DNA from 2 places in the Actinacidiphila polyblastidii genome. Region 1 is predicted to be linked to the other one. Evidence: riboswitches for the same ligand, from Rfam matches in the RefSeq annotation. Region 1 holds a riboswitch; the other holds the start of a gene.
The links. Region 1 has a riboswitch for S-adenosylmethionine ahead of thrC (threonine synthase). Riboswitches for the same ligand answer to the same signal wherever they lie in the genome.
Positions count from the first base shown of each region.

Region 2: it holds a riboswitch for S-adenosylmethionine, as region 1 does, so the genes downstream of both, V2S66_RS06630 (aminotransferase class V-fold PLP-dependent enzyme) here and thrC (threonine synthase) in region 1, are expected to answer to the same signal.

Region 1 covers NZ_JAZEWV010000054.1:17,584-33,198, reverse strand. The annotation lists gene V2S66_RS33290 (hypothetical protein) at 17-187, opposite strand; gene V2S66_RS33285 (HelD family protein) at 510-2,600, shown strand; gene V2S66_RS33280 (copper homeostasis protein CutC) at 2,621-3,331, opposite strand; gene V2S66_RS33275 (HD domain-containing protein) at 3,392-4,096, shown strand; gene V2S66_RS33270 (LLM class F420-dependent oxidoreductase) at 4,145-5,029, opposite strand; gene V2S66_RS33265 (DUF4031 domain-containing protein) at 5,189-5,458, opposite strand; gene V2S66_RS33260 (hypothetical protein) at 5,466-5,873, opposite strand; gene V2S66_RS33255 (MurR/RpiR family transcriptional regulator) at 5,937-6,905, shown strand; gene murQ (N-acetylmuramic acid 6-phosphate etherase) at 7,015-7,944, shown strand; gene groL (chaperonin GroEL) at 8,040-9,662, opposite strand; gene V2S66_RS33240 (cold-shock protein) at 9,991-10,194, opposite strand; gene V2S66_RS33235 (MoaD/ThiS family protein) at 10,628-10,903, opposite strand; gene thrC (threonine synthase) at 10,900-12,186, opposite strand; SAM riboswitch class I at 12,204-12,335, opposite strand; gene V2S66_RS33225 (glucosyl-3-phosphoglycerate synthase) at 12,504-13,469, shown strand; gene V2S66_RS33220 (alpha,alpha-trehalose-phosphate synthase (UDP-forming)) at 13,811-15,235, shown strand; gene V2S66_RS33215 (hypothetical protein) at 15,243-15,615, opposite strand, start outside.
Region 2 covers NZ_JAZEWV010000003.1:337,369-352,983, forward strand. The annotation lists gene V2S66_RS06600 (C40 family peptidase) at 1-884, opposite strand, end outside; gene V2S66_RS06605 (C40 family peptidase) at 1,074-2,108, opposite strand; gene V2S66_RS06610 (NYN domain-containing protein) at 2,451-3,833, opposite strand; partial or broken gene V2S66_RS06615 (hypothetical protein) at 4,012-4,245, opposite strand; gene V2S66_RS06620 (rhomboid family intramembrane serine protease) at 4,398-5,177, shown strand; gene V2S66_RS06625 (Lrp/AsnC family transcriptional regulator) at 5,174-5,455, shown strand; gene V2S66_RS06630 (aminotransferase class V-fold PLP-dependent enzyme) at 5,696-7,114, opposite strand; SAM riboswitch class IV at 7,280-7,396, opposite strand; gene trpD (anthranilate phosphoribosyltransferase) at 7,525-8,589, opposite strand; gene qcrB (cytochrome bc1 complex cytochrome b subunit) at 8,730-10,364, opposite strand; gene qcrA (cytochrome bc1 complex Rieske iron-sulfur subunit) at 10,361-11,422, opposite strand; gene qcrC (cytochrome bc1 complex diheme cytochrome c subunit) at 11,419-12,228, opposite strand; gene ctaE (aa3-type cytochrome oxidase subunit III) at 12,311-12,931, opposite strand; gene V2S66_RS06660 (response regulator transcription factor) at 13,121-13,540, shown strand; gene V2S66_RS06665 (L,D-transpeptidase) at 13,583-14,893, opposite strand; gene V2S66_RS06670 (cytochrome c oxidase subunit 4) at 15,089-15,487, opposite strand; gene ctaD (aa3-type cytochrome oxidase subunit I) at 15,484-15,615, opposite strand, start outside.

The DNA.
Region 1 (15,615 bases):
CTCGGTGGCGCCGGGCTCAGTACCGCTTGCCGCCGCTGCCGAGCAGGACGACCTCGGCGGCGGTGACGGCGAAGACCTTGAGGGCGTGCAGTGCGTTGCCCACGAGGTGGCGGAGGTGCGCCGGGCCGCTGCCGAGGGCGGTCCCGCCGTGGACGGGTGGACCTGGGGGAATCGTCGTGGTTGCCATGTCTTCCACGCTACGGAATCAGCCGGGTGGACGACGTCGGACCAGGGGCGTAACTCTCACTCTGCGTGTCCGCCCACGGTCTGACGCCCGACCCCGACCCCGGTATCAGGGTCACCCCGAGGGCCGGTCGGTGGCGTGGGCTGCGAGGGAGCCGCGGGCGGGCGGGAAAACCGGTTCGCGGGGACGGGCGGGTGCGCGTAGGATCGCCGGTCTTGCCGCCTCCTGGACGCGTCGCCGTACGGGAGCGCCGCCGCCCGGACGGAAACCGGCCGGCCCTTCGGAACCACCATCCGTGCCGTTCACGTCACCCGGAGGCAACGCCGTGCCCACGCACGCCCCTGTCCAGGAACCGACGCCCGACCCGCTGCGGCGGGAGCGGGACCACCTGTCCTCCTCGCGGTCCGCGCTGCGGGCCATGCGCCACGACGTCGAGGCGCTGGACATCTCCGACGTCACGGGGAACTGGGTCAACGCCAAGGTGCTGGCCGCGCAGATCGACGACCGGATCAAGGCGCTGGCCGACCTCGCCGACACCCCGCTGTTCTTCGGCCGCCTCGACTACCAGCACGCGCCCGGCGGCGAGCTGGCCGAGGGCGCGGCCGGGGAGAGCTTCTACATCGGCCGCCGGCACGTCCACGACGCGCAGGGCGACCCGATGGTCATCGACTGGCGGGCGCCGGTCTCGCAGCCGTTCTACCGCGCCTCGCGCACCGAGCCGATGGACGTGGCGCTGCGCCGCCGGTTCGGCTACACCGGCGGCGAGCTGACCGCGTACGAGGACGAGCACCTGTCCGACCCGACCGAGACGGCCACCTCCAGCAGGCTGCTGCAGACCGAGATCGAGCGGCCGCGCGTCGGCCCGATGCGGGACATCGTCGCGACGATCCAGCCCGAGCAGGACGAGATCGTCCGTGCGGGCATCACCGGCACGGTCTGCGTGCAGGGCGCGCCGGGCACCGGGAAGACCGCGGTGGGGCTGCACCGGGTGGCGTACCTGCTGTACGCGCACCGGGACCGGCTGGCCCGCACCGGGACGCTGGTGATCGGGCCGAACGCGTCCTTCCTGCGGTACATCGAGCAGGTGCTGCCCGCGCTCGGCGAACTCCAGGTCAAGCAGGCCACGGTGGACGACCTGGTGGCGCATGTGCCGGTGCGCGGCGCGGACTCGGCGGAGGCCGCCGGGATCAAGGGCGACGCGCGGATGGCGGAGGTGCTGCGCAGGGCGGTGCGTTCGGGAATCACGATGCCCACCGAGCCGGTCGTGGTGGTGCGCGGCTCCCGGCGCTGGCGGGTGCCGGCCTACGAACTGCGGGAGATCGTCGAGGAGTTGGCGGCGCGGGAGATCCGGTACGGCGCCGCGCACGAGGCGCTGCCGCAGCGCATCGCGCACGCGGTGCTGGTCCAGATGGAGCGGGCGGGTGAGGCGCCGGACGACCGGGTGCAGGACGCGGTGGCCCGCAACTCGGCGGTGAAGGCGGCGGTCAGGGCCTGCTGGCCGCAGGTCGACCCGGCGAAGGTGGTGCTGCGGCTGCTGTCGGACCCGGAGTTCCTGGCGTCCTGCGCGGACGGGGTGCTGGACGCCGAGGAGCAGAAGCGGGTGCTGTGGGCGAAGCCGGCCCGCGGCCTGGCCTCCGCCCGCTGGAGCGCGGCCGACGCGGTGCTGGTGGACGAGGCGAACGACCTGGTGCGCAGGACGAGTTCGCTCGGCCATGTGGTGCTCGACGAGGCGCAGGACCTGTCGCCGATGCAGTACCGCGCGGTGGGCCGGCGCTGCTCGACGGGCTCGGCGACGATCCTCGGCGACCTCGCGCAGGGCACCACGCCGTGGGCGACCGGGTCGTGGGCGCAGGCGCTGGAGCACCTGGGGAAGGCGGGCGCGCGGGTGGAGGAGCTGACGCGGGGCTTCCGGGTGCCGCGCGAGGTCATCGCCTACGCGTCCAGGCTGCTGCCGTCGATCGCGCCGGACCTGGCGCCGGCGACCTCGGTCCGGGAGTCGGCGGGCGCGCTGTCGGTGCGGGCGGCGGACCCGGCCGGTCTGGACGACGCGGTCGTCGCGGCGTGCGTCGACGCGCTGGGCTTCGAGGGGTCGGTCGGGCTGATCGCGGCGGACGCGCGCGTCCCGGCGCTCGGCGAGGCGCTGGCCGCCGCGGGCCTGCCCTGGCTCTCCCCCGGCGAGGAGACCTCGGCGCAGGCCCGGCTGACGCTGGTCCCGGCGTCGCTGGCGAAGGGCCTGGAGTACGACTACGTGGTCCTCGACGACCCGGCCGCCATCGTCGCGGGCGAGCCGGACCCGCGTACCGGGCTGCGACGGCTGTACGTGTGCCTGACGCGTGCGGTCTCCGGCCTGGCGGTGCTGCACTCCTCCGAACTGCCCGACGCGCTCGGGTCGTTCGGCGGCGGGCCGACCCGCTGACGGCCGGTCGGCCCGCCCGGTCAGCCGACCGGGACCGGGGAGTCCAGGGCGTCGCGCCAGACCCGCACCGCGCGGACGTCGACCGGTCCGGCCCAGCCGGCCGGGCGGACCGCTCCGCCGACGTGGAAGGCGTCGAGGCCGGCCGCGCGCAGGGCGGGGACGTGGCCGAGCAGCAGGCCGCCGCCGACGAGGAGCCGCGGCTCGTACCCCGGCTCGCCCTCCCGCGCGGCCTCGGCGCACAGCGTGGGGATGCCCGCCGCGACGCCCTCGGCGGCGCCGGCGGTGAGGTAGGTGTCCAGGCCGGGCAGGCCGGCGAGCTGGAGCCGCAGCGCGTCGCGGTCGGCGGCGCGGTCGATCGCCCGGTGAAAGGTCCACCGGCAGCCGTCGAGCACGTCCACCAGCGCGTAGACCGCTTCGAGGTCGGCGTGCCCGCGGCCGTCGAGGAAGCCGAGCACGAACTCCTCCGCGCCCTCGGCGCGCAGCCCCTGCGCGGCGTCGCACAGCGCGTCGAGGTCGGCTGCGTCGCCGGCGCTGAAGCCGTCGGAGAGCCGCAGCATGACGCGCAGCGGGATGTGGACAGCGGCGCGGATCGCCGCGAAGGTGGCGCGCGGCGGGGTGAGCCCGTCCGAGGCCATGTCGGTGACCAGTTCGAGGCGGTCGGCGCCGCCTTCCTGGGCCGCAACGGCATCATCGGCGCCGAGGGCGATCACCTCGAATATTGGTCTAGACATATGAGCAAGGGTGCCACACGCGTCACTCGCGCGCGAGAGGGGTGGCGCACAATGGCCCGCATGCATTCCACGGACGCCGCCGCCCATCCCCGTTACGACGCCCTGCTCGCCGAGTGGTGCGATCTGCTGGTCCGTTGCCGGGTGCGGGCGGCCGATCCGGCCGGGCCCGATCAACCCGCGGAAGGCGGCGGCCCCGACCCCCGTCCGTACGGCGAGGAGCTGCTCGGCCGCTGGGCCGAGCCGCAGCGGCGCTACCACACGCTGGACCACCTGGTCGCTGTCCTCTCCCGGGCCACCGAGCTGACCGCGTACGCCGCCGACCCGGACACCGTCGCGCTGGCCGCGTGGTTCCACGACGTGGTCTACCGCCCGGACCGCAGCGAGAACGAGGAGCGCAGCGCCGCCCTGGCCGAGCGGGCGCTGCGCGAGGCCGGGGTCGGCGAGGCCCGCGTCGCCGAGGTCGCCCGGCTGGTGCGGCTGACCCTCACCCACGACCCGGCCGAGGGCGACCGCGACGGAGAGGTGCTGTGCGACGCCGACCTCGCGGTGCTGGCCGGCGACCCGGCCGAGTACGCCGCCTACGCGGCCGCCGTCCGCGAGGAGTACGGCTTCGTCCCGGACGAGGACTTCAGGGCCGGGCGCGCCGACATCCTGCGCCGGCTGCTGGCGCTCCCCCGCCTGTTCCGCACCCCCTACGGCCACGACCGCTGGGAGGACGTGGCCCGGCGCAACCTCGGCACGGAGCTGGAGCTGCTCGAAGCGTGAGCCGCGCCGGGCGCCGCCGGCCGCGGGCGAGGCCGGCGGCGCGCCCGGTCAGTGCTTGATGAGCGCGGCCAGGCGCCGCCACTCGGGGAGCGGGAGCGTGGTCGCGGTCGCGCCCTCGGTGACCGCCTGGAGGGCGACGTGGTCGGCGCCGGCGGCGAAGAACTCCTCCACCTTGCGCACCACCGCGTCCTCGTCGCCGAGCGCGTACACCGCGTCCAGCAGGCGGTCGCTGCCGCCGTCCGCCAGGTCGTCCTCGGTGAAGCCCGAACGCAGCAGGTTCGCGGTGTAGTTGGGCAGTGCGAGGTAGCGGGCCAGGTAGTCGCGCGCGGTGCCGCGGGCGCGCGCCAGGTCGCCGTCGAGCACGACCTTCAGCTCCGGCGCCAGCAGCGCGTCCCCGCCGAGCGCCGCGCGGGCCTGCGCGGTGTGCTCGGCGGTGACCAGGTACGGGTGCGCGCCGGCGCTGCGGTCGCGGGCCAGCTCCAGCATCTTCGGGCCGAGCGCGGCCAGCGCGCGGCCCTGAGCGGGCACCGGCTGCGGCGCGGCGTCCAGGCCGTCCAGGAAGTCGCGCATCGCGGAGTAGGGGCGGGCGTACTCCTCGGCGAGCGCGCTGTGGCTGACGCCGATGCCGAGCAGGAAGCGCCCGGGGTGGGCGGCTTCGACGGCGGCGCGCTGGGCGGCGACGTCGGCCGGCGTGTGCTCCCAGATGCTGAGGATGCCGGTCGCCACCGTGATGCCGGAGGTGGCCCGCAGGAGCCGCTCCGCGTGGCCGACCGACGGGCTGGCGCCGAGCCAGATCGCCCCGTAGCCGAGGGACTCCAGTTCTGCGGCGGCGTCGTCGTAGGCGGCGGTGTACGCGGCGCCGTCGCCTGCCAGGGCGTTGGTCCACGCGCTGCTCCACACACCGATCCTGCCGAAACGGTCGCGCTGTGCCATGAGTGCTCTCTCCTCTGTACGGGCCCTCGGACGGGGGCCTCGGTACGGGCGAAGATCCGCCTGCGGTGGGTGCAACCACGGCGGCCCCGGTTTCCTGCCCGGTCCCGGCCAAGCGGTCCGGCCCGCCGCGACCACGGGGGCGCGGGGGCGCGGGGGGCGTCAGGCCGGGCCGGGGTGCTTGCGGCGGCGCAGGCCGGCCGCGGTGAGCCGGCGGACCAGTTCCCTGCTCCCGACCTCTATCGCGCCGAGCCTGACCGCGTCGGCGTACCGGGCGGCCGGGATGTCGTAGTGGTCGCGTTCGAAGGCGCGCGGCGGGGCGCCCAACCGGGCGGCGAAGGCGTGCAGTTCGGCGTAGGAGCTGTCGCTGACCAGGTGCGACCAGTGGCGGCCGTGGCCGGGCCAGGTCGGCGGGTCGATGTAGACCGGCACGCGGGCCTCACGCTCCCAGCGAGCCGACCGGGGCGACGGCCTCGCCGCGCGCCTCGCACACCCAGTGCGGGTCCTCGCCCAACTCCGGCTCGACGGCCAGGGCGTGCGGGTCCTCGCAGTACGGGCAGAGCGGCCAGCGGCCGCGGGTCTCCAGCAGGGCGTCCTGGACGTCCTGGGCGACCAGCCCGGGGACGAAGCCCGCGCCGTCCGGCCACTGCCCGAGCCACCAGCGGCGGCTGCTCACCGCGTCCTCCAGCACGGAGACGACGTCCGGTCCTGCCACGTCGCGCGCGGCGAGGTCGGCCAGCACCAGCGCGCGGGCGCCGTGCAGCACCGCTTCGAGCGCGTCGCCGGCCGCCCCGCCGCCGGGCTGCTCGCCGCCGGGTTCCGGGGCGCCGTGCGTCTCACTGTTCATGCCGCCATTGTCGCAAGGCGGCGGCCTTGACGGTGGCCACCGCCTGAAAATACCTTTCACCAGGTGACCTATAGCGTGAAGGAAACTTTCTCCCCGAGTGCCCGCGCCCTCCGCGGCGTGCCCGGCGCGCCCGTCCTCCCCGTCACGCCCCCCGACCCGGGGGCCCTCGCCGCCAAGGTCCGCACCCTCGCCCCCTCGATGACCCGCTCGATGCAGCGGGTCGCCGAGGCGGTCGCGAGCGACCCGGCCGGCTGCTCCCACCTCACCGTCACCGCCCTCGCAGTGCGCACCGGCACCAGCGAGGCGACCGTCGTCCGCACCGCCCGGCTGCTGGGCTACCCCGGCTACCGCGACCTGCGGCTCGCGCTCGCCGCGCTCGCCGCGCAGCAGGCCACCGGCGCTCCCCCCGCGGTCACCGCCGACATCGCCGTCGACGACCCGCTGGGCGACGTGGTGGCCAAGCTCGCCGTCGAGGAGCAGCAGACCCTCGCCGACACCGCGGCCCAGCTCGACACCGTGCAGCTGGAGGCGGCGGTCAGCGCCCTGGCCGCGGCCCGCCGCACCGACGTCTACGGGATCGCGGCGTCGGGCCTGGTCGCCCAGGACCTGGCGCAGAAGCTGCTGCGGATCGGGCTGATCGCGCACGCCCACGCCGACCCGCACCTGGCCGTCACCAACGCGGTGCAGCTGCGGCCCGGCGACGTCGCGCTGGCCATCACCCACTCCGGCAGCACCCACGACGTGATCGAGCCGCTGCGGGCGGCCTTCGACCGCGGCGCGACCACCATCGCGATCACCGGCCGCGCGGACGGCGCGGTCACCCAGTACGCCGACGTGGTGCTCACCACGGCCAGCTCGCGGGAGAGCGAGCTGCGTCCCGCGGCCATGTCGAGCAGGACCAGCCAGCTGCTCGTGGTGGACTGCCTGTTCATAGGCGTCGCGCAGCGCACCTACGAGTCCGCGGCGCCCGCGCTGTCCGCCTCGTACGAGGCGCTCGCGCACCGGCACACCCCGCGGGCGGGCCGCAGCTGACCCGTACGGCCGCCGCCCGCGGCACCCGTACGGTCCCCCGCCCGCACCCACCCGCGCCATCCCCCCACCAGCGCACCTGACCCATGCGAGAAGGATGAACGAGCCGCATATGACCCAGTACACCGAGCTGCGCCGCGAGTTGGAGACGCTGACCACCGAGGCGGTCCGGCCCGAGTTCGCCGAGATCGACCGCAGGTCGACCCTGGAGATCGCGCGGATCATGAACGGCGAGGACCTCACGGTGCCGTCCGCCGTGGCCGGCGCGCTGCCCGCGATCGCGGCGGCCATCGACGGCGTCGCGGCCCGTATGACCCGCGGCGGCCGCCTCGTCTACGCGGGGGCGGGCACCGCCGGGCGACTGGGCGTGCTCGACGCGAGCGAGTGCCCGCCGACGTTCAACACCTCGCCGGGACGCGAGGTGGTGGGCCTGATCGCGGGCGGCCCCGAGGCGATGGTCACCTCGGTCGAGGGCGCCGAGGACAGCAGCGAGCTGGCCGGCGCGGACCTGGCCGCGCTGGGGCTCGGCCCCGCCGACAGCGTGGTCGGCATCTCGGCGTCGGGGAGGACGCCGTACGCGGTCGGCGCGGTGGAGTACGCCCGCAGCGTGGGGGCGCTGACCATCGGCCTGTCGTGCAACGCCGGCTCGCCGCTGGGCGCGGCCGCCGACCACCCGATCGAGGTGGTGGTGGGGCCCGAGCTGGTCTCCGGGTCCACCCGGCTGAAGGCGGGCACCGCGCAGAAGCTGGTGCTCAACATGCTCTCGACGATCACCATGATCCGGCTCGGCAAGACCTACGGGAACCTGATGGTCGACGTCCGCGCCTCCAACGAGAAGCTGCGGGCGCGCTCGCGGCGGATCGTGGCGCTCGCCACCGGCGCGGGCGACGCGGCGATCGAGGCGGCGCTGACCGCCACCGACGGCGAGGTGAAGCCGGCGATCCTGACGCTGCTCGCGCACGTGGACGCGTCCACCGCCGAGCGGCTGCTCAGCGAGTCCAAGGGCCACCTGCGCGCCGCCCTGGAGGCGGCGCACGCCTGAGCGCACCACCCGGCGCAGGGTGCGCGACAAGGCGCCGCCCCCTCCGATGCGGAGGGGGCGGCGCCTTGTCGCGTGCGGCTTCGATCCCGGGGGGATCAGAAGTCCATGTCGCCACCCGGCATGCCGCCCGGAGCGGCCGCGGCGGCCTTCTCCGGCTTGTCGGCGATGACGGCCTCGGTGGTGAGGAAGAGCGCGGCGATGGACGCGGCGTTCTGCAGCGCGGAGCGGGTGACCTTCGCCGGGTCGATGATGCCCTCGGCGATCATGTCGACGTACTCGCCGGTCGCGGCGTTGAGGCCGTGGCCGACCGGAAGGTTGCGCACCTTCTCGACGATGACGCCGCCCTCGAGGCCGCCGTTGACGGCGATCTGCTTGAGCGGGGCCTCCAGCGCGAGCTTGACGGCGTTGGCGCCGGTCGCCTCGTCGCCTTCCAGCTCCAGCTTCTCGAACACCGCGGTGGCCTGCAGCAGGGCCACGCCGCCGCCGGCGACGATGCCCTCCTCGACGGCCGCCTTGGCGTTGCGCACCGCGTCCTCGATGCGGTGCTTGCGCTCCTTCAGCTCGACCTCGGTCGCGGCGCCGGCCTTGATGACGGCCACGCCGCCGGCCAGCTTCGCCAGGCGCTCCTGGAGCTTCTCGCGGTCGTAGTCCGAGTCGCTGTTCTCGATCTCGGCGCGGATCTGGTTGACCCGGCCGGCGACCTGGTCGCTGTCGCCGGAGCCGTCGACGATGGTCGTCTCGTCCTTGCTGATGACGACGGTGCGGGCGCGGCCGAGCAGGTCGAGGCCCGCGTTCTCCAGCTTGAGGCCGACCTCCTCGGAGATGACCGTGCCGCCGGTGAGGATGGCGATGTCGCCCAGCATGGCCTTGCGGCGGTCGCCGAAGCCCGGGGCCTTGACGGCGACGGACTTGAAGGTGCCGCGGATCTTGTTGACCACCAGGGTCGACAGGGCCTCGCCCTCGACGTCCTCGGCGATGATCAGCAGCGGCTTGCCGGACTGCATGACCTTCTCCAGCAGCGGGAGCAGGTCCTTCACCGCGGAGATCTTGGAGTTGACGATCAGGATGTACGGGTCGTCGAGCGACGCCTCCATACGCTCCAGGTCGGTGGCGAAGTAGGCGGAGATGAAGCCCTTGTCGAAGCGCATGCCCTCGGTGAGCTCGAGCTCGAGCCCGAAGGTCTGCGACTCCTCGACGGTGATGACGCCTTCCTTGCCGACCTTGTCCATCGCCTCGGCGATCAGCTCGCCGATCTGGGTGTCAGCGGCGGAGATGGAGGCGGTGGAGGCGATCTGCTCCTTGGTCTCCACGTCCTTGGCCTGCTCCAGCAGGGCGGCGGAGACGGCCTCGACGGCCTTCTCGATGCCGCGCTTGAGGGCCATCGGGTTGGCGCCCGCCGCCACGTTGCGCAGGCCCTCCTTGACCAGCGCCTGGGCGAGGACGGTCGCGGTCGTCGTGCCGTCACCGGCGACGTCGTCCGTCTTCTTCGCGACCTCCTTGACCAGCTCGGCGCCGATCTTCTCGTACGGGTCCTCGAGCTCGATCTCCTTGGCGATGGACACGCCGTCGTTGGTGATCGTGGGGGCGCCCCACTTCTTCTCCAGAACGACGTTCCGGCCCTTGGGGCCGAGAGTGACCTTGACGGCGTCGGCGAGCTGGTTCATACCGCGCTCGAGACCGCGCCGCGCCTCCTCGTCGAACGCGATGATCTTGGCCATGTGAAGTGGTCCTCCCGGGACGGAAATTACTGCTGAGGACCGCGCAGTGCCCGCGACGGACGGCCGGCCGGGCACCGGATCGGTCCGGCGTCCGACGGGCCTCACGACCCGGTCCAAGGTGGCACTCTCGCACGGAGAGTGCCAACGCCAATGATTAGCACTCACCCCCTTCGAGTGCAAGCGCCTCGGGGTGCCGGCGGCGCCGGGAGCGAGGTGGGAAGCGGGCGCGGACGGGGGCGGGCGCGGACGCACGGAGGGCCCGCACCCTCAAGGGGTGCGGGCCCTCCGGCGTGAAGCGCCGCGTCGATGGCCGAACGCGCCGGGATGCTCAGCCGGCCAGTCGGACCATGTCCGCCTGCGGCCCCTTCTGACCCTGCGAGATCTCGAACTCGACTCGCTGGCCTTCCTCCAGGGTGCGGTATCCGTCCATCTGTATCGCGCTGTAGTGGACGAAGACATCCGCACCACCGTCGACCGCGATGAAGCCGTAGCCCTTCTCCGCGTTGAACCACTTGACGGTGCCCTGAGCCATTCCTAACTCCCCTATTGCTGGCCCTATCGCGGCCCCGCACTTCGCGGGCCCGGGTCAGACCTCACCCGACCGAGTGCCCCTTACCGATGATCGGATGGGGGCCCTGGGGGGCGTGCGCCGGAACGCGTCGACCGCGGCTGAATGTATCTGCACGGATGCCCAGTGCAACAGGTCAATCGGACGAGAATTCCTGAGGCGACCCATCGGAAATACCCCGAGAAAAATCGATAATGCGGGGCATCTCGGGCCGGACATAAGGGATGAAAGGGAAATAACGTTCGTGAATTTGGCGATAAATCGTCGCACCTGCCGAACCTCCCGCGGCGGCGACCGACCTGCCTCGGGCAACTGTACAAGGTTTCAACCAAACCCGATCATGGGGGTGCCCCGCCCACCCTCGGGGTGGACGGGGCACCGACCGGGTCAGCGGCGATCAGCCGCCCGCGACCGCCGGAATGATCGAGACGCTGGCGCCGTCGGGCACCGCGGTGGCGAGTCCCTCGGAAAAGCGGACGTCGTCGTCGTTGACATAAACGTTCACGAAACGCCGGAGCTTTCCGGAATCGTCCAGAACGCGCGCCGAAATGCCCGCGTGATTCTTCTCCAGCGACGCGATCACCTCGGCCAGGGTGCCGCCGTCGGCCGGCACCTCGGCCAGGCCGCCGGTGTAGGTGCGCAGGATCGTGGGAATACGTACGGAAGCACTCATGCGAGGCCTGCCTCTCGGAACGCGTCAAGGGTGGGGCGGATGGTGGCGGTCGGCCCGGTGGTGGGAGCCACCGCGTCCAGGGTCTTCAGGCCGTCGCCGGTGTTGAGCACGACGGTCTCGGCGGCCGGGTCGAGCTGCCCGGACTCGATGAGCTTCTTCAGCACGCCGACGGTCACCCCGCCCGCGGTCTCCGCGAAGATGCCCTCGGTGCGGGCCAGCAGCTTGATCGCGTCCACGATCTGCTCGTCGTCGACGTCCTCGACCGCTCCGCCGGTGCGCCGCGCGATGTCCAGGACGTACGGGCCGTCCGCCGGGTTGCCGATCGCCAGCGACTTGGCGATGGTGTCGGGCTTCACCGGGCGGACCACGTCGTGACCGGCCTTGAACGCCGCGGAGACCGGCGAGCAGCCCTCCGCCTGGGCGCCGTAGATGCGGTAGGGCTTCTCCTCGACCAGGCCGAGCTTGATCAGCTCCTGCAGCCCCTTGTCGATCTTGGTGAGCTGGGACCCGGAGGCGATCGGGATCACCAGGTTGTCCGGCAGCCGCCAGCCGAGCTGCTCGGCGATCTCGTAGGCCAGCGTCTTGGAGCCCTCGCCGTAGTACGGGCGCAGGTTGACGTTGACGAAGCCCCAGCCCTCGCCGATCGGGTCGCCGATCAGCTCGGAGCAGAAGCGGTTCACCGCGTCGTAGTTGCCCTCGATGCCGACCAGCTCGCCGCCGTACACCGCGGCCATGACGACCTTGCCGGCCTCCAGGTCGTGCGGGATGAACACGCAGGACCGGAAGCCCGCGCGGGCCGCGGCCGCGCCCACCGCGCCGGCCAGGTTGCCGGTGGAGGAGCAGGACAGCGTGGTCAGGCCGAAGGTGCGGGCGGCCTCCAGCGCGATGGCCACGACGCGGTCCTTGAAGGAGTGCGTCGGGTTGCCGGAGTCGTCCTTGACGTACAGGCCGCCGGTGATGCCCAGCTCGCGGGCGAGGTTGTCGGCCTTGACGAGCTTGGTCCAGCCCGGGTTCAGGTTCGGCTGGTCGGCGACGTTCGCGGGGACCGGGAGCAGCGGGGCGTACCGCCAGATGTTCGCCGGGCCGGCCTCGATCCGCTCGCGCAGGCCCTCCGGGTCGCCGAGCGGCAGGTCGTAGGCCACCTCAAGGGGGCCGAAACACTCCTGGCAGGCGAAGATCGCACTGAGCGGGAAGCGGGTGCCGCACTCGCGGCAGGAGAGCGCCGCGGCGGGTCCGAACGCCGCGGAGGCGACAGCGGCGTGATCGACGGTTTGCGCAGCCATGATGGCGAGGCCCTTTCTCCTCATCTTCCTCACGCCGCAGGTCGCGTCGCGAGACGGAATTGGCACCTTCCCCACCGTGTGACCTCGCGGTCGGCGGGAGGGTTGCCGGGGCTTCAACGGGCCGTTCCCTCTGCCCCTCTGGATGAGCGGTATGCAGTTGTCGGCATACGACCCCCGGCATGCGGTCGCCGTACGCGTTGTTCAAGACTGTAACCGACAAGCCGGACGGCCGAGGATGCGGTCCGTACCGCGAGACGGCCTCCGGGCGCCCCACCGGGCGCCCGAAACGCCGCATCGACCAGGGAGAAGAACGACACGTGCTCGATGAGGTGGAGCGCTGGCTGGAGCGCAGGTCGTGGTCGGCCGCGGACCGTCCGCTCGACCTGCTGCTGGCCGCGAAGCGTGCCGCGGGCGAGCGCGGCACGGTCAGCGTGGTGCTGCCCGCGCTCGACGAGGAGGCCACCGTCGGGGCGATCGCGGCGACCATCCGCCGCGACCTGATGAGCGCCGAGATGCCGCTGGTCGACGAGCTGGTCGTGGTCGACTCCGGGTCCCGCGACGGCACGGCCGCGGCGGCCGCCGCCGCGGGCGCCACGGTGGTGCGCCGCGACGACATCCTGCCGCGGCTGCCCGCCGCGCCCGGCAAGGGCGAGGTGCTGTGGCGCTCGCTGCTCGTCACCCGGGGGGAGATCGTCTGCTTCGTCGACGCGGACCTGCGCGAGTTCGACTCGCGGTTCGTCTCCGGCATCGTCGGGCCGCTGCTCACCGAGCCGTCGGTGCAGCTGGTCAAGGCGATGTACGACCGGCCGCTGGAGACCGGCGCGGACGTGGTGCCGGCCGGCGGCGGCCGGGTCACCGAGCTGGTGGCGCGGCCGCTGCTGAACCTGCACTGGCCGCGGCTCGCGGGGTTCGTGCAGCCGCTCGGCGGGGAGTACGCGGCGCGCCGCTCGCTGCTGGAGCGGCTGCCGTTCCCGGTCGGGTACGGGGTCGAGCTGGGCATGCTCGTCGACGCGCTGGGCCTGGTCGGCCTGGAGGCGCTCGCCCAGGTGGACGTCGGCGTGCGGCACCACCGGCACCAGGACGGGCAGGCGCTGGGGCGGATGGCCGCCGCCATCTACCGCACGGCGCAGCTCAGGCTGGCGCGGGGGCATCTGGTGCGGCCGCGCCTCACCCAGTTCGACCGGGCCGGGTCGGAGTTCGTCCCCACCACCCACCCCGTCGACACGGACGAGCGCCCTCCGATGCGCGACGTCCCGGAATACCGCTCCCGCCCCGCGGCCTGACCGCTGCGCTGGGCTTTCAGCCCGGGGCCTTTCAGGGGCGCGGGGAACTGCGCGACCAGCCACCACGACGGCTGCACCTCGCCACCGGCCCGAGGGGGCAACTCCCGTCGCCGACCGGACCACCGACCGGCGGCCGCTTGCCCGCGCAGTTCCCCGCGCCCCTGGTGCGGCGCAACCCCCACCGCGATCCGGGCGCAGCCCGGAGACGGGGCGCGGGCCCGGCGCGGTCCGGGCGCGGGCCGGGGAGGGGGCGCGGGCCCGGCGCGGGCCGGGGAGGGGGCGCGGCTCGGCGTGAGGGGGCGGGAGGTTTGAGGGGGGGCCCGAAGGGCTAGGCACACGGCATGGAGGCATCGCAACGCGCCGCCCGGATTCTGGTGGCCTCGAACCGCGGCCCGGTTTCGTACACGAAGACCGCAGACGGAGGGCTGACCAGCAGAAGAGGCGGCGGCGGCCTCGTCTCGGGCCTGAGCGCGATCGGCCCGGACGCGGACGCCCTGTGGGTGTGCGCCGCGCTCTCCGAGGGCGACCGGGAGGCCGTGCGGCAGGGCGTCGGCGAGCCCGGCTCGCACATGATCGCCGTGCCGCCCGAGGTCTTCGCCGCGGCCTACAACGGCATCGCCAACTCCACGCTGTGGTTCGTGCACCACATGCTGTACCAGACCCCGCTGGAACCCGTCTTCGACGAGTCGTTCGAGTCCGAGTGGGCCGCGTACGAGGAGTACAACGCGGCCTTCGCCCAGGCCCTCGCGGACGACGCGGCCGAGGGCGCCGCCGTGCTGGTGCAGGACTACCACCTGACGCTCGTCCCCGCGCTGCTCCGCGAACTCCGCCCCGACCTGCGGATCGGCCACTTCTCGCACACCCCGTGGGCCCCGCCGGACTACTTCCGGCTGCTCCCGGACGACGTGGCGCGGCGCGTGCTGACCGGCGTCCTCGGCGCGGACCGCGCCGCCTTCCTGACCCGGCGCTGGGCGGACGCCTTCGCCGCGTGCTGCGTGGACGTGCTGGGCGCGACGCTGTCCGAGGACGGGCAGGCCGTGACGTACCAGGGCCGCACCACCCGGCTGGGCGTGCACGGCCTCGGCGCGGACGCGGACTTCCTGCGCGAGCGCGCGCACCGCGACGACGTGGCGGAGCGGATCACCGCGCTGCGCGCCGAGACCGGCCCCGGCCGGCGGCTGATCGTCCGGGTGGACAGGACCGAGCTGTCGAAGAACATCGTGCGCGGCCTGCACGCCTACCGCCGGCTGCTGCGCGTGCACCCGGGCTGGCGCGAGCGCGTCGTGCACGTCGCCTTCGCCTACCCCTCGCGCCAGGACCTGGCCCTGTACCGGGACTACACCGCCGAGGTGGCCAGGCTCGCCGAGGAGATCAACGACGAGTTCGGCACCGCCGACTGGCAGCCGGTGCTGCTCAGGATGGACGACGACTTCGCCCGCTCGCTGGCCGCCTACCGGCTGGCCGACGTGGCCCTGGTCAACCCGATCCGCGACGGCATGAACCTCGTCGCCAAGGAGGTCCCGGTCGTCTCCGACAACGGCGTCGCCCTGGTGCTGAGCCGGGAGGCCGGCGCGTATGAGGAGATGGCGGCCGACGCGCTCACCGTCAACCCGTACGACATCCGGGCCACCGCGGAGGCGCTCAACGCCGCGCTGACCATGCCGGAGGCCGAACGCGCCGACCGGACCAAGCGCCTCGCCGACGCCGCCACCGCGCTGCCGCCGTCGAAGTGGTTCCTGGACCAGCTCGACGCGCTGGGCGGCTAGCCCGCCCTCAGCGCCTCCCGCTCAGTCCGAGCCGGAGCCGTCCCGCCATGGCCGTACGCGCGAGGTAGGGCTCGACGGCCTCCGCCGGGGCCACGCGGGCGAGCGGGGCCAGCCCGACCAGGACGGCGGTCGGCCCGCCCGCCCGGACGAACGCCGCCCACCGCTCCCCCACCGCCACCCGCATCAGGTGCTCGCAGCCGTCCAGCCGGACCACCGCGTGCTCCGGGCCGGCCGCGGTCACCCGCTCGCCGATGTCCGGCAGCCGCCGTGACGGCGGCGCCAACCGCAGCGCGCGGGCGAGGAGTTCACCGGCCGCCGGGTCCGGGTGCACCAGCAGCAGGAAGGCCACCGGCCCGAACCCGGTCCGGTCGAGCCACGAC
Region 2 (15,615 bases), on a different contig from region 1:
AGGGGGATGTGGGCGCCGGCGTTCATCTGCTCCTGGGAGGTGCGCGGGAGGGCGACGCCGGCCCGCCGGTAGGCGTAGAGCATGAGCCCGGAGCAGTCGAACGCGTTGGGTCCTGTGGCGCCCCAGACGTAGGGCGCCCCGAGCATCTGGCGCGCGGCGGCGACCGCGACGGCGGCGCGGCCGGAGGAGGCCGGCAGCGCGGGGAGGTCCGGTTCGACGCGGTCGCGGGAGGCGCGCTGGTCCGTCATGCCGGGCGCGTAGCCGGCCCGCTGGGCCGCCGGCAGCGTGTCGAGCAGCCGCTGCGCCGAGGCCAGCGCCCGCTGGACGGCCCGCTTCCTGGCCCGCAGCACCTGCCCGGCCCGCTGGAGGTCGGTCAGCTTGCCCGCGGCCTGGTCGCGCTGCTGGCGCAGCGTGCGCTGCGCCTCCTGGAGCAGCCGCAGCCGGTCGGTCTGCCGGCCGCCGAGCCGGTCCAGGGTGGCTGCCCGCTCCAGGACCTGCGCCGGGTCGTCGGAGAGCAGCAGCGCGAGCGTGGGGTCGATCGCGCCCTCACGGTACTGGGAGGCGGCGAGCACGCCGAGTTCGTCGCGGAGGTCGTTGACGCGCTGCTGGCCGGTGGCGGCCCGGTCCTGGAGGGCGGTCAGTTCGGCGCGCAGCCGCTTGGCGCTCTCCTGCGCGCCGTCGTAGCGCTGGGTGGCCACCTCGGCCTGCTGGTAGAGCCGGTCCAGCCGGGCGGCGGTGTCCTGGGGGCCGCCCGAGGGGTCGGCGGCGGCCGGCAGCGCCGCGGCTCCGGACAGCGCGGCGGAGGCAGCGGCCGCGGACAGCACGGTCACACGGGTGGTGCGGGCGGCCAGGCCCGGCTGCGAGGTGCGTCGATGGGAGACCACGGCAGCAGACAGTAGCGACCCGGTGACACAGAGCACAAAGAGGCGGGCACTCGCACATGCGGGCGCGGCGCGCCCCGGTGCAGGTCACGGCGGCTTGGGCGGTCGGCCGGAGCCGTGTTCATCACCCGTACGCCGTACGGGAGTCAGGCCCGTCGGCAGGCGCGCGGGCACCTGCCGACGACGCGCGCGTCAGACGATGCGGACGCCGAACTCGAACGGCATGTCGCCCATCGCCTCGTACCGCACCGAGGCGCCGGGCTTCGGCGCGTGCAGCACCAGCCCGTTGCCGGCGTACAGCCCCACGTGGTGGAAGTCGCCGTAGAAGATCACCAGGTCGCCGGTGCGGAGCTGGGACGCGGAGTAGATCCGGGTGCCCGCGTTCGCCTGCTCCTGGGAGGTGCGGGGGATGGACACCCCGGCCTGGCCGTAGGCCCACGAGGTGAGGCCGGAGCAGTCGAAGGAGCTGGGGCCGGTCGCGCCGTACACGTACGGGTCGCCGATCCTGCTCTGCGCGTAGCTGAACGCGGAGGCGGCGCGGGCGCTGGCGGCGGTGGTGTCGCCGAGGTTGACGCGGGCGCTGGCGCGGCTGGCGGCCAGGGCGTCCTGCCGGGCTATCTCGGCGCGCTGGGCGGAGGTCAGCGAGTTGAGGACGGCCTTCGCCTGCGCCAGCTTGCTCTTCGCCTCGGTCTTGCGGTGCGCCAGCTCGGTGCGGGTGCTCTGCAGCTCCGCGAGCTTGGTGGTGGCCTCGGCGCGCTCCTGGTCCAGCGTCCGCTTGGCGTCCTGGAGTTGGTCCATCGAGCTGGCCTGCAGCGAGCTGAGCTGGTCCAGGGCGGTGGCCTGGTCCAGGTAGCTGTCGGGGTTGGAGGACAGGAAGAGCTGGATCGACGGGTCGATTCCGCCGCTGCGGTACTGCGAGGCCGCGATGGTGCCGAGGCCGTCCCTGAGCGTGTTGAGGTGCTGCTGCTGCCGCGCCACCTGGTCCTGAAGGGTTGATGCGTCCTTCTGGAGGGTAGAGAGCTTCTCGTTGGCCGCGTCGTACTTCTCCGTCGCCTGCTCCGCCTGCGAGTAGAGCGCGTCCACCTTCGCCTTGGCATCCTTGATGGACGGCTTGGCGGGAGCGGCGTTCGCCGCCTGGGCGGAGAGTGCGACAGCCGCGGCCGCGGTCGCGGTCAGCACGGTCACGCGTGTGCGGCTTGCCGGCTTGGGACGACGGTGGGACGCCACGAAGGCGGTCTCCTTCTTCCTTCAGCCGCCTACCGGTTCAGCTGGCGGGCGGCCCCCGAGCGCCATCCGGGTTGGATGATCGACTGCGCGGAGGTTCGACGCCCGACCTTAGTGACCTTTCTGTGATCGGTTCAAATCCTTGTAGGCAAAATCTCGATCGGTTCGCACATTATTTACGGGCACCGTACGCGCGGTGAGGGCCGCTCGACGCTGCGTTGTCCTTCCAGGGCGAACAGTCGTGCCATGTACGGGCGTTCGCACCGAACCGGACACCGCTGGACACAAGGGCCAGAAGGATCGGAATGGCCGACAGAACCGGAACGGCCGGCGGGACCGGAACGATCAGACCCGGGCGAGCCGTTTGAGCAGCAGCGTCGAGGCGACCGGGCGGGCGCCGGCCTTGGCGACGCCGTCGGCGACCTCGCGGTCCGCGGAGACGACCACGATCTGCCGGCCCGGCGGCTCGGCGCGCACCAGCCGGCGGATCAACTCGTCCGCGGTCTCGCCCGCCTTGGAGAAGAGCACCCGGACGCCGCGAGGCGGTGCGAGCAGCACCGGCATGTCCAGGTCGGCGCCGTCGAAGACGCAGGTGACCTCGGCGCGGCTCTGCGCGGCCAGCGCGGCGAGCCCGCCGAGCAGCCGCAGCCGCTGCTTCTCCAGCGGCAGCGAGGGGTAGCCGGTCTTGGTGACGTTGTAGCCGTCCACCACCAGGTGCGCCTGGGGCAGCGCGAGCAGCTGGTCCAGGAGTGCGGGGTCGGTCTCGGACAGCGCGCGGGTGGCGATGTCGCGGGCGCTGAACTGGCCGGGCGCCACCGCGTCCACGGTGTCCGCGGGCCGCACCGGCATGGTGTCCCGCGGCGGCAGGGCCAGTTCGCGGCGCAGCCCGGACGCGGCGTCGAGCACGGTGTCGAGCAGCAGCCGCAGCCGTACGTCCGCGACGCCGCGGCCCTCGCGGGCGGACCTGCGGCCCGCCTCGGCCGCGGACTCCGCCTCGGCGAGCCGGGTGCGGAGCCTGCGGGCCTCGCTCTCGGCGGCGGCGCGCTCGTGCCCGGCGCTCGCGCGGACCTCGTCGAGCGCGCTCTGCAGCTTGCGCTGCGCCGCCTCCGCGCGCTTCACATCGCTCTGGGCGGCGCGGAGTTTGCGGTGCAGGGCGTCGCTCTCCCTGCGCACCGTGTCGAGTTCGGCCCTGGCCCGGCCGGCTTCGGCGCGGGCGTGGGCGTGCAGCGCCTCGACCTCCTCGCGCAGCCGGGCGACCTCGCGCAGCGTCTCCTCGTCGGCGCGTTCCGCGTCGGCGCGCTGGGCCTCCTCGCCCGCGGTGGCGACGAGTTTCGCCCAGCCGGCGGGGCGCAGCAGGTAGGCGGCGGCGGCCACGTCGAGCGGGTCGGCGGCGGGCGGCGGGGTGCCGGCGTCCAGCGCCCCGGTCAGCTCCGGCTGCGACTCGCGCAGCTTGCCGCCGACCTTCTGCCGGAAGCCGGCGTCGGACTCCAGGGCGGCGGCCAGCGCGGTCGCCGCGTACTTCACCCGCCGGCTGGGCGTGAACCGGGCGTACGGGCGCAGGGAGACCGGAAGTTCGGGATAGGTGAAGCCGCCGAAGGCGTCGGCTGCGAGGGCCACGACGCGATGGCGCACGCCTTCGGGCAGCGGGCGGTCCAGCGCGGGCTCACCGTCGCCCCGCGTCTGCGGTCCGCTCGCCTCGGCGCCCGGTTCGCCGCCGCTGTCGTCCACCGATCACTCCTGTCCGGTTCTCGGCGCCCTCCCGGCCCCCTTCGATCCCTCCGGCCGCCGCCTGCTGCTTCCATTGTCCCCGCAACGGGGGTCATTCCTGTGCGGAACCGTCCGCCCCGGTGCGCGCGGTGCCGTCTTCGCCGGCCCCGGCGTCTTCCGCGGACCCTTCGGCGGCGCCGTCGCGGCCCGGCCGGTCGACGAGTTCGACCTGGTCCAGGGCGTTGCACCAGCGGCAGCGGACGGATTCGACGGTCTCGCTGAGCACGTCGGTCTCCTCGGTACGGGGCTCGCCCGCGAGGTCGAGGTGGACGTACTCCACGACGCGGGTCGAGCGCGTCACGTCGAACCTGGTCAGATTGCCGCACAGGGTGCAGCGCCAGCGTGTGGTGGCGGTCGGCAGGGGAACCGGCATCGGATCGGCGCCTCTCGTCTCGGGAGGGTGCCCGCCCCCGGGCCGGCGGCGCGGCGAGGGCGGTCGTCCCGGTCACCCTACGGCCTCGGAGGTGCGCCGCGCTGCGGCGAGGCGACCGGTGACCGTTACGCCCCTTCCGTCATGATCGGTGCATGGTCATCCCGGTGCACGACATGAACCCGGTCCGCCGCACACCGGTCGTGACGTACGGGCTGATCGCCCTGTGCACCGTGGTCTTCCTGCTCGGCCCGCTCTCCGGTTTCACCCCGTCCTACGGCACCGGGCACGCGCTCCAGTGCGAGCAGGCGGTGTACTTCGACCGCTGGGGGGTGATCCCGGCCGAGCTGTTCCACGGGCAGCTGCCGATCGGCCGGCTCGCCCAGCCGGCCGGCTGCCCGGTGCCGCACGGCTTCTGGAAGTCGCCGTTCGTCTCGGTCTTCACCGCGATGTTCCTGCACGGAGGCTGGCTGCACCTGATCGGCAACATGCTCTTCCTCTACGTCTTCGGCGACAACGTCGAGAACCGGATGGGCCGGGTCAGGTTCGCCCTCTTCTACCTCGCGGCCGGCTACCTGGCCACCTACGGCTTCGCCCTCGGGCACCCGGAGGACACGCAGAGCCTGGTCGGGGCGTCGGGGGCGATCTCCGGGGCGCTCGGCGCGTACCTCTACCTCTTTCCGCGGGCGCGGGTGACCAGCCTGTTCCCGTTCCTCTTCTTCATCCCGCTGCGCTTCCCCGCGTGGGTGGTGCTGGGCTTCTGGTTCGTCCTGCAGTGGCTCGCGGCGCAGACCGCGCAGGGCGGGCCGGGCATCGCCTATCTCGCGCACGTGGTCGGCTTCGCCTTCGGCTTCTTCTGCGCATGGGTCTGCTACCGGCCACGGCGTAAGGTGAGCGTCGTCATCGGGTCGACCCAAGGAGACATCCAGCCGTGATCACCGCGATCGTGCTCATCAAGACGTCTGTCGACCGGATTCCGGAGATCGCCGAGTCGATCGCCGCGCTCGACAATGTGAGCGAGGTCTACTCGGTGACCGGCACGTACGATCTCGTCGCCCTGGTCCGGGTGGGACGCCACGACGACCTCGCGGACATCATCCCCGGCCGGATCAGCAAGATTCCCGGGGTCGAGGCCACCGACACGCACGTCGCCTTCCGCACCTACAGCCAGCACGACCTCGAGGCCGCCTTCGCGATCGGCCTCGACGCGTAGCGCCCTCCGGGCGCGCGCCCGGCTGTCAGGGGCGACTGCCCCCGCGGCCCGGCGGCGCACCGCGGGCCGCGCCCTGGCGGGTCACGCAGTTCCCCGCGCCCCTCAAGAACCCGGGCTGCGCCCGGAACGCACTCGAACAGCCACCCGCCGGCCGGCGGGTCGGCAACGCCCGCAACGCCCCCCCCCTGCGCCCGGTGACCAACCGCGGGGCTGCCGCCCGGAAGGGCAGGGGGCCGGGGGTCAGCCCTTGACGGGGACGCAGCGGCCCTCTTCGGTGTGGTAGCGCCACGCGGCGCCGTCGGCGACGAGCGAGCGCGCGGCGGCGAGGAAGCGGTCCACGTGCTCGGCGGGGGTACCGGCGCCGAAGCTGACGCGGACCGCGTTGAGCGAGCGCTCGCCGGGCTCGGCGTCGGGCGCGCCGCACTCGCCCGGCTCGCCGGGAGCGGAGTCGAGCAGCACGCGCACCAGCGGGTGCGCGCAGAAGAGGCCGTCGCGCACACCGATGCCGTGCTCGGCGGAGAGCGCCGCCGCGAAGTGCGAGCTGTTCCAGCCGTCGACGACGAAGGACACCACGCCGACCCGGGGCGCGTCCGGCCCGAACAGGGACAGCACCCGCACCTGCGGGATCGCGGCGAGCCCCTCGGTCAGCCGGGCGAGCAGCGCCTGCTCGCGCTCGACCAGCCGGTCGAAGCCCGCCTCGGTGAGCGCCCGGCACGCCGAGGCGATCGCGTAGGCGCCGATGACGTTGGGCGAGCCCGCCTCGTGCCGGGCGACGCCCTCGTGCCACTGCACGTCGACGCGGCCGTCGGCGCCGCGGGTGACCGTACGGGTGGCGCCGCCGCCGGCGAGGTAGGGCTCCGCGTCGCGCAGCCAGTCGGGCCGGCCGGCGAGGACGCCGGAGCCGAAGGGGGCGTACAGCTTGTGCCCGGAGAAGGCCACCCAGTCCACGTCGAGGTCCGCGACGTCGACCGGGTGGTGCGGCGCGAGCTGCGCCGCGTCGAGCACGATGCGGGCGCCGTGCCGGTGTGCGGCGGCGGCCAGTTCGCGGACCGGCCACAGCTCGCCGGTGACGTTGGACGCGCCGGTGACGCACACCAGCTTGGGGCCCTTCGGCGCGCCGTGCAGCGCCACGTCGAGCGCGGCCACGGCCTGCTCGGGGGTGCGCGGCGCGGCCAGACAGACCACCTCGGCGTCCTCGGCGCGCTGCCACGGCAGGAGCGCCGCGTGGTGCTCGGTCTCGAAGACGAACACCCGGGTGCCGGCGGGCAGGGCGGCGGCGAGCAGGTTGAGCGAGTCGGTGGTGGACCGGGTGAAGAGCACCTGGTCGTCGGGGCGGCAGCCGAGGAACCCGGCGACGGTGGCCCTGCTCTGCTCGAACAGGTCGGTGGACAGCTGGGAGAGGTACCCGGCGCCGCGGTGCACGCTGCCGTAGTACGGCGCGTAGGCGGCGACGTCGTCCCACACCCGCCGGAGCGCCGGGGCGCTGGCCGCGTAGTCGAGCGCCGCGTACGCCACCTCGCCGCCGGTCACCAGCGGCACACGGACGTCGCCGCCGAGCACGGCCAGCGGGGCCCGCAGCTCGACGTCGGACCCGCCGGAGACAGCGGCGGCGGCAGCGGAGGAGGCAGAGAAGGCGGAGAAGGTGGTGGTGACAGTCATGGCGTGGCTCCTGGAGGCAGGCAGGCGGCATCGCGCCCGCTCCGGCCGGAGGACGGCACGGCGAAGCGGGGCGGCGCGGACTCGACGACGGGCGGAAGTGCAGTGGAAACGCAGAACCGGGGCCTGAGGCCCTATCGCATTCGCTTGCTCATGAAAGAACTCCCCATGTCCGGCTTGCCGTGGGCCTTGCTGCTCACGGCCTGGTCATCACCCGGGGCACCCCGCCTCGGACGGAGGGTTGCCGGACAGCGAGCCGGGGCCTTGACGCTGTCACTCGTGACCTGAAATGGATTGTGCCATACACGCGTCCGGGCGCAAGACGGCGTCCGATCAGTGGACTCGTCCTGCGCCCGGAGCGTGCGGTGCCTCGACCGCGGCTGCTTCGACCCTGGCGGGTCAGCCGCGGTGCGTCACGCCTGCGTCGCGGCCGCCCACCGCTCCAGCGCGGCGGCGGCCGCGCCGGAGTCGATGGACTCGGCGGCCGCCACCAGCCCGGCGGCGATCTGCTCCTCCAGCGGGCCGTCGCCGGGCGACAGGGCGACCAGCGCGGCCGCGGAGTTGAGCAGCACCGCGTCCCGTACCGGACCGGTCTCGCCGGCGAGCAGGCGGCGGGCCACCTCGGCGTTGTGGGCCGCATCGGCGCCGCGCAGCGCCTCGACCGGGACCAGCGGCAGGCCGACGTCGCGCGGGTCGAAGGTGCGCTGCTCGACCTTGCCGTCGCGCACCACCCACACCTGGGAGGTCGCGGTGGTGGTCAGCTCGTCCAGGCCGTCGTCGCCCCGGAACACCAGCGCGGAGGAGCCGCGTTCGGCCAGCACGCCGGCCAGGATGGGCGCCATCCGCAGGTCGGCGACGCCGGTCGCCTGCGCCATGACCCGGGCCGGGTTGGTCAGCGGGCCGAGGAAGTTGAAGGTGGTGCCGACCCCCAACTCCGCGCGCGCCTTCGCGACATGACGCAGCGCCGGGTGGAACCTGATGGCGAAGCAGAAGGTGATGCCGGCCTCCGCGGCCACCTGCACCACCCGCTCCGGGGTCAGCTCCAGATTGACGCCGAGCTTGGCCAGCACGTCGGACGCACCGCTGGCGGAGGAGGCCGCGCGATTGCCGTGCTTGACCACCTTCGCGCCGGTGCCGGCCACCACGATCGCCGACATGGTGGAGATGTTGACGGTCCTGGAGCGGTCGCCGCCGGTGCCGACGATGTCGACGGTCCGGCCCGGCACCTCGATGGTGTTGGCGTGCTCGTACATCGCGCGGACCATGCCGGAGACCTCGTCGACGGTCTCGCCCTTGGCCCGCAGTGCGACGGCGAAGCCGGCGATCTGCACGTCGGTCGCCTCACCGCGCATGATCCGGTCCATCGCCCAGGCCGTGTCCTCGACGGACAGGTCCCGTCCGGCCATCAGCTCGCTCAGCACGTCCGGCCAGGACCGCGGAGCCGTCGTCTCGCCTCCGGCGGGGTGCACAACGCTCATGGCTCACGCTCCTGGAACGGCTCCTGGGTGGGCCCTCACCCTATCGGGAGTCGGCAGCGCGGAAACCGGTCGGGCCCGGCGCCCCCAAGGGGTGCCGGGCCCGACCGGTGTGTGGCGACGCGACGCGCTGCGCCGGTGCGTCAGTGGTGGCCGTGGCCCGAGGTGATCTCCTCGTACTCCTCGGCGGTCGGCTTGGGGATCTGGCTGTGCTCGCCGTAGAAGTTGCGGGACATCCGCGCCTGCAGCTTCGCGACGGGGTTCGCCTTGCGCTCCACGCCGTTCTCGTCGACCTCGGGGCCGACCTCGATCGGCCTGGGCTGGGCGTGCGCGGTGAGCACGTGCAGCTCCTGCTGCGAGAGCAGTTCGTGCACCTCGATGAACTCACCGTGCGGCAGCCGCTTGATGATGCCGGTCTCGCGCCCGTGCAGCACCTTGTCGCGGTCCCGCCGTTGCAGACCGAGGCAGACCCGCTTGGTGGCCCAGTACGCGAGGACCGGCGCCACGAAGAAGCTGACCCGGACGAACCAGGTGATCGCGTTGATCGACAGATGGAAGTGGGTGGCGAAGATGTCGTTGCCACCACCGACCAGCAGCACGAAGTACAGCGTCAGCCAGGCCACGCCGAAGCCGGTGCGCACCGGACGGTTGCGCGGCCGGTCCAGCAGGTGGTGCTCCCGCTTGTCGCCGGTCACCCACGCCTCGATGAACGGGTAGACCGCGATGGCCATCATGACCAGCGGGAAGACCATCAGCGGGATGAACACGCCGAGGACCAGCGTGTGGCCCCAGGCCCTGATCTCCCAGCCCGGCATGACGCGGATCAGGCCCTCGGAGAAGCCCATGTACCAGTCGGGCTGGGCTCCGGTGGACACCTGGTCGGGCCGGTAGGGGCCCATCGTCCAGATCGGGTTGATGGTGGCGACCGCGGCGATGGCCGAGATGATGCCGAACACCAGGAAGAAGAAGCCGCCCGCCTTGGCCGTGTAGATCGGCAGCAGCGGCGAGCCGACGACGTTCTTCTCGGTCTTGCCGGCGCCCGGGAACTGGGTGTGCTTGTGGAAGAACACCAGGATCAGGTGGGCGACCAGCAGGCCGGCCATCAGACCTGGCAGCAGCAGGATGTGCACCGAGTAGAACCGGCCGACGAAGTCGTGGCCGGGGAACTCGCCGCCGAACAGGAACATCGACAGGTACGTGCCGACCACCGGGGTGGAGAGCACCGCGCCTTCCATGAACCGCACACCGGTGCCGGACAGCAGGTCGTCCGGGAGCGAGTAGCCGGTGAAGCCGGTGAACATGCCCAGGAAGAGCAGCGTCCAGCCGAACAGCCAGTTGATCTCGCGCGGGCGGCGGAACGCGCCGGTGAAGAAGACGCGCATCATGTGCACGATCATCGCGGCGATGAAGATCAGCGCGGACCAGTGGTGGATCTGCCGGATCAGCAGACCGCCGCGGACCTCGAAGCTGATGTGCATCGTGGAGGCGTACGCCTCGGACATCCGCACGCCCTGAAGCGGCGCGTACGGGCCGTGGTAGACGACCTCGTTCATGCTCGGGTGGAAGAACAGCGTCAGATAGACACCCGTGAGGATGAGGATCGTGAAGCTGTAGAGGCAGACCTCGCCGAGCATGAAGGACCAGTGGTCCGGGAAGATCTTGCGCAGGTTGGACTTGGCCAGCTTGTACAGACCGAGCCGGCCGTCGGTCCACTCCGCGATCCGCTCACCGGGGTTGGTCGGTCCGCGGCGGGTCGGCGTATCGGTCGTGGTACTCATGAGCGCTCCCAGAAGGCCGGGCCGACGGGCTCCTCGAAGTCGCCGAGGGCGATGAGGTTGCCGTCACCATTGACGCTGATCCGAAGCTGCGGCAGCGGGTGTCCCGCCGGGCCGAACAGCACCCGGGCACCGTCGGAGAGGTCGAACGTCGACTGGTGGCACGGGCAGAGCACGTGGTGCGTCTGCTGCTCGTAGAGGCTGATCGGGCAGCCGACGTGGGTGCAGATCTTGGAGAAGGCGACGATGCCCTCGTGCGCCCAGTCGCGCTCGCGCTTGTCCTTGATGTCCTCCGGCTTGAGCCGGACGATCATCAGGGCGGCCTTGGCGATCTGCTCCTGGAAGTCCTCCTGCGCCTCCTCCAGGCCCTCGGGCCTGGCGAAGGTCAGCGAACCGACGATGACGTCCTCGGGGCGCAGCGGCTTGTCGGTGTTGGTGTTCACCAGCACCTTGCCGCGCGTCCACAGGGTGTGGTCGAGCTTCTTCTCCGGCAGCGGGCCGAGGTCGCGCAGGATCACCACACCGGACAGCGGCACCAGGGTCAGTGCGCCGAACATGGTGTTGCGGATCAGCTTGCGGCGGCCGAAGCCGCTCTCCTTGGCGCCGGTGATCCACTGCTGGCGGACGTTCTCCTTGAGCTCGTCGTCCGCGTCGACGCGGTGCCGCTCGTCGGCGACCTCCTCGTCGGACATCAGCGTGCGGGCCCAGTGCACGGCGCCCGCGCCGATCGCGAACAGCGCGACGCCCAGGGTCAGGCCCAGGGAGAAGTTCAGCGCGCTGACGTGCCCGATCGGGAAGACGTAGATGATCTTGTCGATCGGGAAGACGACGAAGCTCGCGATGAAGCCCAGGGTGCCCAGCATCGAGAGCATGAACAGGCCCGCGACCACTCGCTCGGAGTGGCGGGCGGCCTTCTCGTCGATGTCCTGGCGCCGGTGCTCGTGGGGCGGCAGCCCGGGGTTGGCGAACGGGTCGGACTTGACCGCTACGTCGCCGCCGCGGGCGCCGTGTTCGCTCGGCAGGTTCTCTGACACGTCGTTGTGGGATCCGGTTTCGCTCATGACTTCTTGGCCTTAGTCGTCCGGGCGGCGACCCAGGTGGCGGTGGCGATCATCGCGCCGAGTCCGAAGACCCAGGCGAAGAGGCCCTCGGGGACCGGGCCGAGCGTGCCGAGCGTGAACCCGCCGGGGTTCTCCGAGCCGGCGGTGTCGACCTCGTTGAGGTACGCGATGATGTCGGCCTTGGCGTCCTGCGGCATCGTGGTGTCCGGGAAGGACGGCATGTTCTGCGGGCCGGTCTGCATGGCCTCGTAGATGTGCCTCGGCTCGACGCCCTTCAGGCTCGGCGCGTACATGCCGTCCGTCAGCGCACCGCCCTTGCCCACGAAGTTGTGGCACTGCGAGCAGTTCGTGCGGAACAGCTCACCGCCCTTGGCGGCGTCGGCGCTGGCCGGGCTGTACTGGTCCTTGGTGGGGATGGCGGGACCGGGGCCCAGCGACGCGATGTACGCGGCGATCTGGTCGATCTGCGCCTGGTTGTAGATGACCTTCTTCTTCGGGATCTGCGCGCCCGGCTGCTGGGCCGGCATGCGGCCGGTGCCGACCTGGAAGTCCACCGCGGCGGAGCCGACGCCCACCAGGCTCGGACCGTCGGAGCTGCCCTGGCCGGACATGTTGTGGCAGCTGGCGCAGCCGACCGAGTACAGCTTCTTGCCCTGCTCGATGGCCAGGGACTGGGCCGAGTCGTCGGCCTGCGCCTTGGGCGCCGGCGCGAGCGCCGCGTACAGCCCCCCGGAGGCCACGAGCGCGAAGAGTAGGACGACGAGCGCCGCCAGCGGGTGGCGCCGTCGTGCGGAGAGCTTTTTCACGGATTACCCCGGTGTCAGGATCTCTTGTGTCGATGCTTCTGGATGCGTCAGTCCCGCACCGTGGTTGGCGGTGCGCAGCCGGCTACTTGATCAGGTAGATCGTGGCGAAGAGGCCGATCCAGACGACATCGACGAAGTGCCAGTAGTAGGACACGACGATGGCGGCGGTGGCCTGCTGGTGGGTGAACCGCTTGGCCGCGTATGTGCGGCCGAGCACCAGCAGGAACGCGATCAGACCGCCCGTCACGTGCAGACCGTGGAAGCCGGTGGTCAGGTAGAACACCGAGCCGTACGGGTCCGAGCTGAGTGAGATCCCGTCCTTCTTGACCAGGTTCGTGTACTCGAAGATCTGGCCGCCGATGAAGATCGCGCCCATCATGAACGTCACGATGAACCAGGAGCGCAGCTTCTTCACGTCGCCGCGCTCGGCGGCGAACACGCCCATCTGGCACGTGAAGGAGGAGAGCACCAGGATCGTGGTGTTCGTCGCGGAGAACGGCACGTTCAGCGCGTGAGCGTGTTCCTTCCAGAAGTCGGCACCCGTGACCGACCGAAGGGTGAAGTACATCGCGAAGAGGGCCGCGAAGAACATCAGCTCGGAACTCAGCCAGATGATGGTTCCGACGCTGGTGAGGTTCGGCCGGTTGACCGACGGGTGCGCGTGCCCGGTTTCTACTGCTGTTGCTGTCGCCACGTCCGACATTATGTCGGTCGCTTATCTCGCGCTCACTCCGGGGGTCCCCTTCGGTGTGTCAAGGTGCCCGGTCGGCCGGTGAGTCGGTCGGGGCGGCCGCGGCGCGTGTCCCCCGAACGAGCGAACCCTTCTGGGAAAGCCGCTGGCGGGAGTAGCATCCGGAGCACCTTGAGAAAGCCTTCACGAGGAGGACCCACGATGCAGGCGACCGCCACGGTGCTGGTCTACAGCGACGACGCGAACACCCGGGAGCAGGTCCGGCTCGCCGTCGGCCGCAGGCCCGCGGCCGACCTGCCACCGGTGGAGTACATCGAGTGCGCCACGATGCCCGCGGTCCTCACCGAGCTGGAGCGCGGCGGGATCGACGTGTGCGTGCTGGACGGGGAGGCCAATCCGGCCGGCGGCATGGGGGTCTGCCGGCAGGTGAAGGACGAGATCTTCCGGTGCCCGCCGGTGCTGGTGCTGATCGGGCGGCCGCAGGACGCCTGGCTGGCCACCTGGAGCAGGGCGGACGCGGCTGTCACCCATCCGGTGGATCCGGTGGCGCTCAGCGAGACGTTGGCGACGCTGCTGCGCCGCCGGGTCGCGCCGGCCGGTACGGCCGTCGCGACCCGCTGACCTGCGGCGCCGGACCCCGCTGGGGTGAGCCGGCGGCGGGCGTCAGAGCGTCTGCGGGCGCAGCCGCGCCGGGGCGTTGACGGGGGTGGAGTTCACGTCCGTCTGGCCCTGTCCGCTGGTCGCCGGGGGCGGGGCGGTGCCGCCGGAGACGCCCAGCGCGCTGCCCTTCTGCCACTGGCTCCAGGCGAGGTTCCAGTCGCCGAAGCCGTTGTCGAACGGCGTCATCGTCGGGCCCTGGCTGTGGACCACCTGGACCACGTCGCCCTGCCGTACGTGCTCGAAGAACCACTCGGCGTTCGCGGTGCTCATGCCGGTGCAGCCGTGGCTGACGTTGGCGTACCCCTGGGAGCCCTCGGACCAGGGCGCGGCGTGCACGTATTCGCCACTCCAAGTCACCCGGGTGGCCCAGTAGACGGGCAGGTCGTACGAGTCGGAGCTGCCGGCGGCTATGCCTATGCTCTCGCTCTTCATCTGCACGAACTGCTGCTTCTCCAGCACCACCTTGATGCCGTTGCGGGTGTCGAAGCCGGGCTTGCCGGTGGTGATCGGGATGGTTCTCACGACTTTGCCGTTGTCCTTGAAGGTCATCTGGTCGGTTCCGGCGTCCGTGATCGCCTCGATGCGGTCGCCGGTGTGGAGGGTGAGCGGCTTGTCCGCGCCGCCGTACAGCTTGTCCTGGACGCGCACGCCGGACAGGGTGCTGCTGACGCTGATGGTCGCGTCGGCGGGCCAGTAGCTCTGCGGCCGGTAGTGCAGGGTCTTGTCGTCGACCCAGTACCAGGAGCCCTTGGCGGCCGCGGGGGTCGAGGAGACGCGCAGGTTGCCCTCCACGGCGGCCCTGGCGGCCTTGGTGTGCACCGGCTTGCTGAGCACGGCGGTGAGGGGCTGGCCGACGCCGTAGGTGCCCGCGTCGGGGCCGAAGGAGACGTGCAGGCCGGCGTCCGCCGAGGTGGTGTCGAAGGTCAGGACCTTGCGGCCGGGGTGGCCGTTGGAGTCCTCGGTGCTCACCCGGACGGTGTAGTGGACGCCGGCAGCGAGGGGTGCGGTGGACTGCCAGTCGCCGCCGTCCGCGCTGAGCCGGCCGCGTATGTAGCGTCCGGCCGCGTCGGTGGCCGTCACGTCGGTGATCCGGCTGCCGTCCTTCACGGTGACCTTGAGGGGCTTGTTCGGGTCGGCCTTGCCGCCGGCGGCGGTCCCGTAGGACACGTCGGCCGCGGCCTCGTGCGGTGAGGCGGCGAGCGGGTTTCCCCCGCTGCCGCAGGCGGTCAGCCCCACCGCGAGCGGGGCTATGAGGAGGGCGCAGGTCAGCGCCGTCTGGCGCAGCGCCTGGTTCTTGGGGGGCGTGTGGCTCATACCGTCACGCTAGGAAGCACGGTGGGTTTCCGCTCGGTGGGCGCGTGCAAACGAGCGGCGCGGGCAGGCGGCCGGCACGGCCGGGAACGCAGCAAGGGCCGGAACACAGCAGGGCCCGGACGCCTGTGGCGTCCGGGCCCTGTGTCGTGTGCTCCGGGTCATGCGTCCCGGGTGCGGTCTCCCGCGGCGGTCCGGCTACTGGGTGCGGTTCTCACCCTTGTAGTACTCGAAGACCCAGCCGTACACGCCGAGGAGGATCACCGGCAGCGAGAAGAACAGCAGCCACCAGCCGAAGATGATGCCGAGGAAGGCGAGCGAGCCGCCCACGCCCAGCGCCAGCGGCTGCCAGCTGTGCGGGCTGAAGAAGCCCAGTTCGCCCGCGTCGTCGGCGACGTCGGCGTCGTCCCGGTCCTGCGCTCCGGTGTCGGCCCGCCGGGCGGTGAACGCCAGGTAGAAACCGATCATGGTGCACAGGGCGAAGGCGAGGAAGAGCGCGGTGGTGCCCGCGGCCTCCTTGGACCAGACGCCGTAGATGATGGCGACCGCCAGGATGAAGACGGCGAAGCCCAGGAACATCTTGCCTTGGATCTTCACGCCCGGCCCTCCTTGTCGTCCGCGCCGGTCAGCGGAGCCGTGGTCGCGCCGCGTGCGCTGAGCGCGTCGACGGCCGCGATCTCCGGGTGGTGCAGGTCGAACGCCGGGGATTCGGAGCGGATCCGCGG